DNA from 3 places in the Ureibacillus suwonensis genome. Region 1 is predicted to be linked to each of the others. Evidence: riboswitches for the same ligand, from Rfam matches in the RefSeq annotation. Region 1 holds a riboswitch; each other region holds the start of a gene.
What was found. A riboswitch is a leader RNA that binds a small molecule or an ion and turns the genes downstream of it on or off. The one in region 1 is predicted to bind thiamine pyrophosphate.
Positions count from the first base shown of each region.

Region 1 (4,282 bases):
TTACAATTATATACAAATTCCTACTTTCATTTTATATCTAAGTCGAAGAATGTCAATAACTCGTTGGTGAACATATGAAGGCGGGGAAAGGATATTTCGTATCTTTGTCGTCCAATTGAAAATACTATTGTAGAAAATAGGGAAAAGGAAGGGGTCTTTTTGAAAATCACAATCGAATGGACGTATCACCACAAGGGTGTGGAAACGGTTTTTCGTTCGGAAGAAATGCCTCCAGCCCACGCCCTTTCCGTCGCGGAAGAGCTGATGAAAACCGGAAGAACAAAAAACATTCTTTTTTTGGATGAACATGATTCGACTTGGACATTGAAAGAAATAAAAAAATATATAAAAGAGATGGAAACGGAACCTTCGAATGTGACGGTTTATTTTGATGGCGGATTTAATCTTGAAAGCCGCATATCCGGGTTGGGTTGTGTCATTTATTTTGAGCAAAACGGAAAGAAATATCGGTTGCGGAAAAATTTGACTTTGAATGGTCTTTCTTCCAATAATGAAGCGGAATACGCAGCGCTTCATTTTTCTGTCCAAGAATTGGAGTCTCTTGGCGTCCATCACCAAACGGTCCGATTTATCGGCGATTCGCAAGTGGTGATCAATCAAATGAGCGGTGAATGGCCGGTTTATGAAAAAGAGTTGATGAATTGGGCGGATCGAATTGATGAATCTTTGAACCGGCTTGGCATCAAACCCGAATTTGAACCGGTTTCCCGAAAAGAAAATGAAGAAGCGGACCGGTTGGCAAACCAAGCTTTGGATGATATCGAAATAGACGGGAAAATCGAACTGCAATGAATAAATGAATCGAAATAACCAAGTTTGTTAGTTTTATAAAATCATGTAAAATTGAAAAATCCATATGGTATAATGTAGGAAACAACAGAATTATTATGTTTTTTTGCAGGGGTGGCCGAGTGCCTGAGAAGGTGAAAACACCTAACCCTTTGAACTTGATGCAGCCAGTACTGCCGTAGGGAGCAATCCATGAATTCATAGATGGATATTGTGAATTTTTTGCTCTCCAATTACTGGAGAGCTTTTTAATTACATAGGGAATTTTGGAAATTGCAGGGGTGGCCTGGTGCCTGAGAAGGTGGAAACACCTAACCCTTTGAACCTGATGCAGTTAGCACTGCCGTAGGGAGCAATTGAAGATACTTGCAGTCTTTTCAATGCTCTTTTGCGCCGTGCAAAAGAGCATTTTTAAGTTTCAAAAGATTAATCCGGATTGAAAGGAGAAAACAAATGAGCTTATACAAAATCAGACAAAAGAATCCATTGATTCATTGCATTACCAATACCGTGGTGACAAATTTTACAGCAAACGGCTTGCTTGCCATTGGCGCTTCACCTGTCATGTCGGATGAGCCATTGGATGTTGAAGATATGACATCGATTTCCGATGCATTGTTAATCAATATTGGCACATTGAATAAAAATTCAGTGGAAGCCATGTTTTTAGCCGGAAAAAAAGCGAATGAATTGAATATTCCTGTTGTATTGGATCCGGTGGGGGCAGGTGCCACGAAATATCGTAAAGAAGTGTCTGAAAATCTGTTGAGAGAAATCAAGTTTGATTTAATCCGTTGCAATGCCGGTGAATTGGCTGCAATCGCCGGAATCGATTGGCAGGCAAAAGGTGTGGACAGCGGAGAAGGGGAGATGGATATTGTCCTTGTGGCAAAGGATACGGCCAAGAAATTTGGAACAATGGTTGCGGTTTCAGGAAAAGAAGATGTTGTAACGGATGGGGAATGGATTCTTTTTGTCCGCGGCGGCCATGAGTGGATGACGCAGGTGACGGGGACGGGCTGTTTATTGAGCGCCATTTGCGCGGGAGCATTATGTTTGGAAGGGGACAGACTCGAAAATATCCGGAACGTGTTGGCCGATTATAAAAAAGTGGCCGAATTTGCTTCGAAAGAAAAATACCTTGGTTCATTCCAAGTGGAAATCATAAACGGTCTACATCAAATTTCAAGAGGTGAATTATAATGAATATCGTTATGACGATTGCAGGCTCGGACAGCGGTGGAGGCGCCGGCATTCAGGCGGATTTGAAAACATTCCAGGAGCTGAAGGTTTTTGGCACATCCGTCATTACGGCATTGACGGCCCAAAATACGTTGGGTGTGGAAGGGATTTATCCAACAACTCCTGATTTTGTCGAACTTCAAATGAAGGCGGTTTTCGAAGATTTTGATGTAAAAGCCTTGAAAACGGGAATGTTGTTTTCTGCGGATATTATTCAAAGAATCGCGAAAAGCTTGAGGGATCAAGAAGTTCAAATCGTTGTCGATCCGGTTATGATTGCGAAGGGCGGACAAGCGTTGCTGCAAGAAGATGCCGTGCGGGCCATGAAAAAGGAATTGCTGCCGATTGCGAACATTGTCACCCCAAACATCCCGGAAGCGGAAACCATCACCGGCATGAACATTCATACTGCGGAAGAGATCCGGGAAGCGGCGGAGAAGATTTTGCAGCTTGGAGTTGATTGCGTCGTCATGAAAGGGGGGCATTTGGACGGGCCATCCGCGGTTGATACGGTGTTTTTCAAAGACGGGTCTTCATTCAAAATGAGATCAAAAAGAATCAATACGAAACATACCCATGGGACAGGATGCACTTTTTCGGCAGCCATTACCGCCCATTTGGGAAGAGGGCTGTCTTTGAAGGAAGCCATTATTGAAGCGAAAAAATTTGTCCAAGGGGCTATCGAAAATCCGCTCAATATCGGCCATGGCCATGGACCGACGAATCACTTTGCCCATCGGTTGGGATATGAAGCGGAGGTGGAAATCATTGAATAGAAAAGAGTTGGCGGTTTATTTCATTATGGGAACGGAAAATTGCAAGAGCGAACATCCCCTTGAAGTATTGAAAGATGCATTGCAAGCGGGAATTACTTTTTTTCAACTGAGAGAAAAAGGGAAACAACCGTTAACCGGTGGGGAGCTTGAACAATTTGCCAGGGAATGCCAATCCTTATGCAAACAGTATCAGGTGCCATTTATCATTAACGATGATGTGGAACTTGCGTTAAAAATTGATGCCGATGGTGTTCATGTGGGACAAGACGATACACCGATCCAAGAAATTCGGGAAAAGTTTCAAAATAAAGTTATCGGTGTTTCCGTCCACAATGAAGAAGAATTGGTGAAAGCCGTCCAAAGCGGCGCCGATTATGTGGGCATCGGTCCAATCTATGAAACGAAATCAAAGCCGGATGCAAAAAAGCCTGCGGGAGTGACATTTTTAAGGAAGGCTCGTGAAATGTATCCGAATTTCCCCATTGTGGCAATTGGCGGCATCACACCAGCGAACGCACAAAAAGTGAAAGAAGCCGGAGCGGATGGGGTGGCGGTGATTTCCGCCATTTGCGAAAGCGATGATCGGCATAAAACTGTGCAATTATTGAAAGGGAAATAAAGGAATTTTAAATAAACTGAAAAAAAGGAATTTACACAATAATAAAATTCGATTATAATTGAATTCGTAATTAAATAGGGAGCGGAAACATGGTGGAGTCTGTCAAAAGGGCTCCACCATGTCTTTTTTTGGCTTCCTTTCATAGAAAATTGACAACAGGGGGTTACAAAGGTGGATGTTTTTGACTTTATTTTACAGATTGTTCTCGTGCTACTTGTTGCCAAAATAGCGGGTCAAATCAGCCTTCGCTTTGGTCAACCGTCCGTCCTCGGAAAAATCATTGCCGGGATTATCCTGGGTCCAGCTGTTCTCGGTTGGATTGAGCAAACGGAACTGATTCATGTTTTCAGTGAAATCGGCGTTTTATTATTGATGTTCCTCGCCGGACTTGAAACGGATTTGGAGAGTTTGAACAAAAATATGAAGGCGGCAACCCTTGTAGCCGTTTTAGGGGTGGTTATGCCGATCATCATGGGATGGGCTGCATCTCCTCTATTCCATATCCCTACATCCGAGGGTGTATTCTTAGGGTTATTGCTCGCTGCAACTAGCGTAAGTATATCCGTTCAAACATTGCGGGAAATCGGCTGGTTGAACAGCAGGGAAGGTGCGACTCTGCTTGGGGCAGCGGTATTGGATGATGTCATCGTTGTCATTCTCATCGCGGTTGCCATCGGCTTCTTTATGGGGACGGATACAAATATCGCATGGGTCGTTGCCCAACAAATTATTTTCTTTATCATCATTTACATTGTTGGAAAATATATTGTTCCAAAATTCATGCATCTGTTTGGAGGCATGCAGATTACAGAACCGGTTGTTACAGCCGGATTGA
Region 1 covers NZ_JBHSNQ010000009.1:130,166-134,447, forward strand. The annotation lists gene ACFPOH_RS00945 (reverse transcriptase-like protein) at 160-813, shown strand; TPP riboswitch at 911-1,012, shown strand; TPP riboswitch at 1,078-1,179, shown strand; gene thiM (hydroxyethylthiazole kinase) at 1,264-2,013, shown strand; gene thiD (bifunctional hydroxymethylpyrimidine kinase/phosphomethylpyrimidine kinase) at 2,013-2,828, shown strand; gene thiE (thiamine phosphate synthase) at 2,821-3,447, shown strand; gene ACFPOH_RS00965 (cation:proton antiporter) at 3,619-4,282, shown strand, end outside.

Region 2 (4,282 bases), on a different contig from region 1:
TAGGTGTAGTACAAATCTATCGAAAGAAAGTGAAATTCCTTAATAATAGAAAAAAGGCAGAAATAATCTGCCTTCGGAAATGACGTTATTAACCCATTAATTAATATCAACCATAAATAGTGATATTACAAAAATGTGGTTCAAAAATGAAAAATGAAGATTATTAAAAAAGGACAGACTACTCCCATTTACTCTGCCGTTCACAAGCAGAGCCTTTGAACATATTCAATTCATTAGTTCAAAGTTGGGAAACGTAGTCTCATTGAGTGTGTCACTTTTTTAATAATCCTCCTTTAATGATGAATACAAAAACAGTATATTGGTCCTGAATCAAATTGTCAAATGGAACTATTGGGGACAGTCTATGTGTTCGAACCTAATGATAAATATGATTTGTTTGACGAATGCGAAAGTTTATTAACTGAATCATGAAATATAGAATCATAAGAAATGAAATTTATATGCCAATATTTCAGTATATACATGCTAATCAATCTTCCAATGTTTTAATAATGATCAAGTCCGTTTGTTCTTCATCCCCCATATAAAAGGAGTGAAATCCTTTTTGAACAAATCCCATTTTCTTATAAAAGCCAATTGCATTTTCGTTCTTTTCCCAAACCCCAAGCCAAATTTTCTTTTTATTCCATTCCTTTGCAACTTCAATCGCTTTATTTAGCAAGGCTTTTCCAAGTCCATGCTTCTGAAATTTCTCTCGAATATAAATTCTTTCAATTTCAAGGAATTCATCGCCCATTTTTTCCGTCTGAGCATCATCACTATTGACTTTTAAGTAACCCGCCAATTCATTTTGGTAATAGACAAAGAAAAATTGTGAATGAATATTGGATAGCTCTTTCTCTAATTGTTTTATATTAAATGCCTTTTCTAAATATACTTTCATATTTTCAGGTGAATTTTGATCTTTAAATGTGTAATAAAACGTTTCAATGCCCACTTCTTGTAATGTGTGCAAATCTTCAAGGGTACATGTTTTTATTTTGATTGTCATAGTGAACATCTCTCCTCATATCAATAATTTCGTTTGTTTCCCTTCTTAACGTATTCCCAATCTTTTTCAACATTTTTTCTTACCCGCTGCAAAAGATTGAATAATGTTTCCACTTCTACTTCAGATAATCCTTGTAAAGCTACAGCGTTAGAATGATCATGTTCTCTTATTAAAAACGGATAAACATTATTGCCTTTCTCGGTCGCATAGAGTTTCTTAATTTTTTTTATTTTGTGGATCCTCTCGCTTTTCAACAAATCCGTTCATTTCTAGTTTTTTTATTGCGCGTGATGCAGTTGTCCGATCCACTTTGATCATTTCAGCCAACTTTTCTTGAATAATTCCTGGGTTCTCACATATTCGTACAAGGTACAAATACTGACCTTTTGTTAAGTCATATTCTTTAAACTCGATATTACTGATTGAATCTAGTGCTCGTGCTATCATCCCAATTTCACGAAGAACTTCTTTCATAATGAACTCCTTCATTTTTATTGCAAATGCAATATTTTTAATTCATTTTAATCAAACTTTGTTGCATTTGCAACAAAAAAATAATTGAATATCTACATAATTTTAGGGTGATAATTCAAAAGAATTTGCAATCTTTCATAAGAATAAGTAGACTTTATATTGAAATTGAATATATTAACCGGGGGCTTGCGGAAGCAGGCTGAGAGTACGACTAATCCGTCGTTGACCGTTTGAACCTGATTTGGGTAATGCCAGCGCAGGGAGTGTAGTAAGTCGAATTATGCACTTTGCTTAGGCAGAGTGCATTTTATTTTGCGGAAAGGGTGAAAACCGATGACTCAGCAACGAGAAATCATAGAGGAACTTTCTCAATTTATCAAAAAGAATCAAGCTTCAGAAGAAGAGTTTAATAGCTTGGCTTTACATATTTTTAATTATCAATACAAACATAATCTCCCCTATCAAACATTTTGCCGCCAAAAAGGAAAGACACCGCGGCTTGTGAAAAATTGGCGAGACATTCCTTATGTGCCGATGAGTGCCTTTAAAGAGGTTCCATTGACATGTTCAGATCCAGAGGCAGCGGTTAGAGTCTTTATGACAAGCGGAACAACCCAAGGAAAACAAGGCAAACACTTTCATTCCACTCTCGAAATCAGAGAACTTTCCATGATTATCAACTTTAAAGAACGGTTTATGAAAGAAACAAATCGCATCCGCATGGGAATTTTGTTTCCAACTGAAGAGAAAATGCCGCACTCATCCTTAGCCCATTATTTAGCTCTTGTCATGAAAGAGTTTGGCACAGAGGACAGCTGCTATTTATTAAAAGAGAACGGCGTACATATTCAAAAAATCATCAGTGAGTTGGAACATGCCGAAAAAACAGGAGAACCATTTGCTTTGCTCGGAGCAAGTTTCAGTTTTGTTCATTTGTTTGAGGAATTGGAGCGTTTAGGAAAAACGTTTAATCTGCCGAAGGGAAGCAAAATTCTTGATACTGGTGGTTATAAAAATAAATCAAAGGAATTAGATTTAAATGAATTTTATCAGTTGCTTGAAAGATATTTCGGTGTAGATAGAAGCAATTGTATTAATATGTACGGCATAACAGAGCTAAGCACGCAATTTTATGATGATGGCAATGAGGTCGTTCCATCTATAAAAACTGGACCTAGTTGGATTCGTACGAGAGTCATCAATCCGTTAACAGGTGAAGAGGTTCCAGAAGGAGAACGTGGTGTTTTAGTTCATTATGATTTAGCGAACTTTAATTCCGTAATGGCGGTTGCTACTGAGGATGTAGGAATGGCGGTTGATGAAGGATTTTATCTGTTCGGTAGAGTTCAAGGTGCCGAGGTAAGGGGATGCTCGCTAGCGGTAGAAGAGTTTATTCAATTGGCGAAAGGAACAGCAAAATGAGAATAACAGCTGGATATATTCCAAATATCGGAGAAACGAAATTTGATAAGAAAATCCTGAAGTTTCAGGATTTAGAAGTGGAACTGCCTCTCCTTACATTAGAGCAAATGCAGAGGGTCATTGACACGGTGAAAAGAGAAAGTGCGGAAATCTTAAAATCACTGTCGGTATCAACAGTAGTGGACATCATCGGTTATGTAACGGAACAATTTTTGGAACGCAGTTCATCTTATCGACAGCAGGCGGAAAAGTTGCTTCCGATTGTCACCGGCTATGATGAGGAGGTAATTCGCCTTGGTCTTACATCTTTTTTAAAAACATTTCGCAAGCACGAACTCCAGCGTTTCCTAGTAGAAGATTTAGGAAATCCATTATTATTAGATCATTTTCAGCCGCGCGCAAAAGGTGGTTTTTCAAAAGCAATTGGACCCGAACTCATTACCCATGTATGGGCAGGGAATGTTCCAGCACTGCCTATTTGGAGTTTCGTATCTGGTCTGCTAGTAAAAGCAGGAAATATCGGAAAAGTTTCAAGTTCTGAACCTCTTTTTGCCGGCTGGTTTGCAAAAGCCTTAGCAGAGGCCGAGCCGAGTCTTGCCAATTGCTTTGCAGTTGTGTGGTGGAAAGGCGGCGATGAAAAGCGAGAGAAGATGATATTTGAAAAGTCGAATCTCGTTATCGGATACGGTAACAACGAAACGCTGCAAGCTTTAAAAAAACAAGTTCCCATTACTACTCGCTTTTTACCTTTTGGTCATAAAGTAAGCTTTGGCATCATTTCAAAATCTGCCTTAGATGCGCACAAAGCATGGCGAATTGCTCATCAAGCCGCACTTGATGTCATTCGTTACGATCAGCAAGGTTGTTACTCACCGCACTTATTTTATGTGCAAAAAGGCGGAAAAGTATCGCCAGTGGAATTTGCCCGCTTGATTGCGGGGGAGCTAGAAAACTTCGAAAAGCGTTATCCAAGGCGTAAGCTTTCCATGGAAGAATCAGTTGCCCTTGCTTCATGGCGGCAAAAGGAAGAAATGAGCACTTTTACAGCAACAGGAAAAGAAGTGCTTGGAACTTCCACACATCAATGGACGGTTGTTTATGAAGAAGAGGAAAAAGTTTTTACGGCAAGTCCGTTGAATCGAGTAATTCGGGTTATTTCTTTTGAAAAATTAGAAGACATTCTGCCATACATCAAGCCATACCGCTCATTTCTTCAAACGATTGGAATGGCCGCAACCCCTAAAGAACTTTTCCACTGGGCAGAGTTGTTGGCTAACGTTGGCGTAACACGAATCACAGCACTAGGAAAAATGACTTCCCCTGAAGCAGGTTGGCATCATGATGGACGGTTCAATCTACTGGATTTAATTCAAA
Region 2 covers NZ_JBHSNQ010000040.1:44,631-48,912, forward strand. The annotation lists gene paiA (spermidine/spermine N(1)-acetyltransferase) at 491-1,012, opposite strand; partial or broken gene ACFPOH_RS04060 (MarR family winged helix-turn-helix transcriptional regulator) at 1,033-1,486, opposite strand; TPP riboswitch at 1,655-1,766, shown strand; gene ACFPOH_RS04065 (LuxE/PaaK family acyltransferase) at 1,820-2,908, shown strand; gene ACFPOH_RS04070 (acyl-CoA reductase) at 2,905-4,282, shown strand, end outside.
Region 2: another riboswitch for thiamine pyrophosphate. It lies ahead of ACFPOH_RS04065 (LuxE/PaaK family acyltransferase); the one in region 1 lies ahead of thiM (hydroxyethylthiazole kinase).

Region 3 (4,282 bases), on a different contig from region 1:
TGCGACCCCTGAAATCATAATGGCGGTAGCAACACCGATCGTTGAAATCGGTGAGAGAATCAGAATGGAGAACACCATTGCGATTAACATACCCATGAACACAGGTTGTAAATTTGTTAAGTAGATAATGCCTTCCCCAATGGCCAAACTTGCATCACGAACGTAAGGCAAAATGGCCAAACCGATTAAACCGGGAATGAAAATGGTAAGGGCCGGCATCAATAACAATGTCCAATCCTTCAATTTCACATCTAAGAATTTTACGAATAATGTGGCAATGGCTGCCGTAATCCCGATATTGATGACCGTTCCAATCCCCGCCATCGTAATGACCCCATTTTCATCCATTGTCGTTACACCGCTGCCGATAAAAGCTGCAAGTCCGATGGAACACATTTGAACCGGATTCAGTTTGAATTGGATTCCGATCAGAACCCCCATAATCACCGGCAGTAAGCTCATCACAAGTACAGAGGCGTTCAAAACGGCGGTCAAGAACGTTTCAAGGGGCCCTGCATGTGGAATAATCAATTTTAATATTTCTCCGACAAGAGCATTAGGGATCAAACAAACCACAATCCCTAAACTCATTCCCGTTAATAATTTACTGAAGAAATCTTTCATCGTTGCAAAACCCTTTCTGTTAGAACTGTTTTAATAGTGGAAATATTGTATATTAATATAGTAAATTATATATAAAAATAATATTTTATCAACTATAAATATTTTGATAATTCATATTAAAGATAAATTTTTGAAGGTTAAACATCCTTTTTTTATGGGTTTAATCGAGCAAAATTAGGTTTGGGAAAGAAAAAAGCGGCATCTATTTATTATTTTTTATCAAAATATTTTAGTGAAAGAAGTTTTTATAAAAAAATAAAAACTGTCCGAAAAAGCGGTTAACCCGTTTTTCAGACAGCCCGATCGCAAAATGAAACATCCTATTAGGATGTGGTTGTTTTATTCGTTTCAATGTCAAATCCTTTTCGCTGAATCAACCGGGGTGCGGCTGAAAGGAGAAGTACGATCAAAATCGAGCAGAAAATGGCCGCGCCAATCATCGTTGCACCATTTACGACCAACGAATAGATCACCGGGGACATTCCTTCCGGCGCATATTCCGCCCAGAAAACGACACCCGCAAGAAAATGCCAAAAATACCGGGCGATACTTCCCAGGAAGACGGCCAATACAGCCAAAATCAATCCTTTTGCTTTCTTCTTCTCTGCAAAAAAGGCGGTTTGTATCTGTTTATACAATAATCCGGCAAAACCGACGAAAGCAAAAGCGACAAAATATTCGATTAAGAATTGCACTATATTTAATATATAGGCATCCCCCGTGACCACTTGCAACAACCCCCAAATAAACCCGGAAATCACGCTGACAGTGAATCCCCAACGGAAAGCTAAAATGAAGATAGGCAACATGGCACAGGAAACCGACATCCAGGGCCCCAATTGGATCGATGGCAGCAAATCCAAAATTAAAGCGAATGCCGCAAAAAACGCCGCTTCAATGAGAGCCTGCAATTTAATTTTTTTCATAAAAAAATTCTCCCCTCCATAAAATGGAAACCTCAAGGGGGAGAATATGTATGGAGAACTCCTCGTCCGCCATTCAACATATATCCAAAATCCCACAATCCCTGCGCAAGCATTATCTTACAGGTTCGAAGGGTCAGAACAACGAAAAGTTGTTCACTCTCAGCACAAAGCTCCCCCTGTGGTTTCAATCATGATTTTAATTTTGTCGCTCTAAGTATAGCTTGAAAGATCGTATTTGTACAGGGGATAGGAAGTTTTATATTTAAAAATGGAAAATTCGCTTTTGGTAATCAAATAAAAACAGATCTGTTTAAACCAGAGGAAATACAGGCGGCGTTCGACGATTTTCCTGCCGCATTCTATTATCCATCCTTGTTTGTTGCAGTTTTGAATCCTGGATTAAAAAGCACTTTTTCATTCATGGCGAAAAGAAAATTTATTATAATAATATTCATAAAATCCCATGAAAGGAGAATAATGATCATATGATGAAACAAGCCGTTTTCGAACAACTGAAACAGGCGATGAAAGAAAAGGATGCCGTTGCAAAAGGAGTTCTTACATTATTAAAATCCGCCTTGGATCAAGCGGAAAAAGAAAAAGGTTCCGAACTTTCCCATGAAGAAGAAATTGCGGTTGTCAATCGTGAAGTGAAACAGACCCATCAAGCCCTTGAAGGAGCAAAGCAAGCAGGCCGGGAAGATTTAATCGAAAAGGAAAACCGCAAACTGGAAATTTTGCAAAGTTTCTTGCCAAAACAATTATCTGAAGAGGAAATTGCCAATGTTTTAACAGAAGCAGGCATTTCAAAAGGAATGAATATGGGGGAGGCGATGAAAATCGCAAAACCGCTCCTTGCAGGAAAAGCCGATGGAGCAACGATCGCGAAAGTGGTAAAAAGCCTCATTTAAGATCAAAAAGACTTGTTTAAAAATTTAGACAAGTCTTTCAACTTTTTGTTGACAGCAAAATAAAACTGTACTATATTAGAATCATCAAACAACAACTGTTATAGTACAAATCAAAAAGGAGTGTTTTTTATGACTACTTATCAAGAAGGCTATGAATATTACGTTTCCAAATGCGAACAATTCGGTCTGGAACCAATCAATTTTTCAATTTTCGTTGAGCATCTATCCCAAGAACAATTGGATCAATTCAACGAACATGCACGAAAAACGAAAGAACAAGCAAATGCATAAGAAAATCGCGAATATATTCTGTAACCATTACAGATCGCAGAAAAGAGAGGTCATACACTTGTCTACATTAAACATACGAGCCAGTTAACAACCTTGCTTGTCGAGTTGCCGCAAGCAAGGTTGTTTTATTGGTAAAAAAAAACACCATTTTCATTGAAAATGGCGTCCAAAAACTGCTATTCATCCAGCAAATCAAGAATTTGTTTGTATTCGGGTGCGCCGATGCTGTTATAATATTGGAACAGCAATTCGGAATTCACTTTGATTTTGTCTTTATGATTCAAATACATTTGCACCGTCAAAAAGCGGATAATTAACGGTACAGGTTTGTCGTGGTTGAACTGATTCATATGCTTTTCAATGAATTCTTCGGATAAAACGCAACTCAAATTATTGCCAAGACACTCAAAATCGACGAATTCGATATGCTCTGTCAAGAACTCATCCGTCAGGTGTTTATTATATAAACAGGCCGCTTTCCAATCGATGCGATCTTTGTAGCGGTTTAGCCAATGGGGCTCCAAAATGGCACTGATCAATGAGATTTGCTGCTTGCTGTATTTGTCAAATTGTTCATCCATTTCTTCGTTTGTCGGTTTTTTATAGCCCATATCATCATATAATTGGGAAGCGAGGGAAGGGATGCCTTTCACCAAATGTTCACTTCCAAGCCACTTATATGGGCCGCGGTCGAATTCAAAGAATTGAAATTCCACTTTTTCCTCATCTTCTTCAAATAAATCATCATCCAACAAATCAATGGTTGCATATTCGCTGAAATACGTATCATCCTCAATAAACGTATCAATTTCATCAGCAAAATGCGGATTGATTTCCATACCGTTTCGAATCAATTCTTCGACCATATATTTTTTAAAGGATGAAGAAAGCCTTGCAAGCACCGGGTAATTATATTGCAATGCAGAAACATCCACCATATCCAAATGATCAATCAAATATTTTTCCGAAATTTGATCGCAAGCATAGCATACATATGCAAAATCCACATATTTTAAATAAGGCTCGAAATCAGTCGGATGGAGCTTTATTAAACGATATCGCCAATAACAATAATCGATAATGAATTCCTTTGATAAATGCGGATTTTCCCTACGGATTTCTTCCGCGCTCTGTTCATCAATGATCGGACCATAATGGACAGGAATCGATTTGACATCAAAATCTTCAGGAATGTTCAATCTTGCAAGCGTCTTTTTCGGATCGAATCGCTTTCTTCTGCTCGGATGGGTTTTAAAGGTATATGTGCCGATGGATCCCCGTTCGTCCAATAAGATATAAGATAATTCTTGTTTTTGGTCCCTCGTCAATTTCGTGCCTTTCGGGAATTTCACAGCAGCAAAATACGTGATATCATCCAGGTTGTAAAAAAATTTATATTCACCTTCCCGTGTAAATTCGGAACGGGAATTGTTTTTCTTCCAATATATCAACGCGCCTAAAATGGGCGGATAGTTCGAAAAATAGACATTGGCGATAGAGAAAATATTATGGGACAAAGATTCATCATAT
Region 3 covers NZ_JBHSNQ010000190.1:14,311-18,592, forward strand. The annotation lists gene ACFPOH_RS15535 (PTS sugar transporter subunit IIC) at 1-624, opposite strand, end outside; gene thiT (energy-coupled thiamine transporter ThiT) at 948-1,550, opposite strand; TPP riboswitch at 1,631-1,737, opposite strand; gene ACFPOH_RS15545 (GatB/YqeY domain-containing protein) at 2,036-2,461, shown strand; gene ACFPOH_RS15550 (transcriptional regulator) at 2,591-2,752, shown strand; gene ACFPOH_RS15555 (nucleoside-diphosphate sugar epimerase) at 2,929-4,282, opposite strand, start outside.
Region 3: another riboswitch for thiamine pyrophosphate. It lies ahead of thiT (energy-coupled thiamine transporter ThiT); the one in region 1 lies ahead of thiM (hydroxyethylthiazole kinase).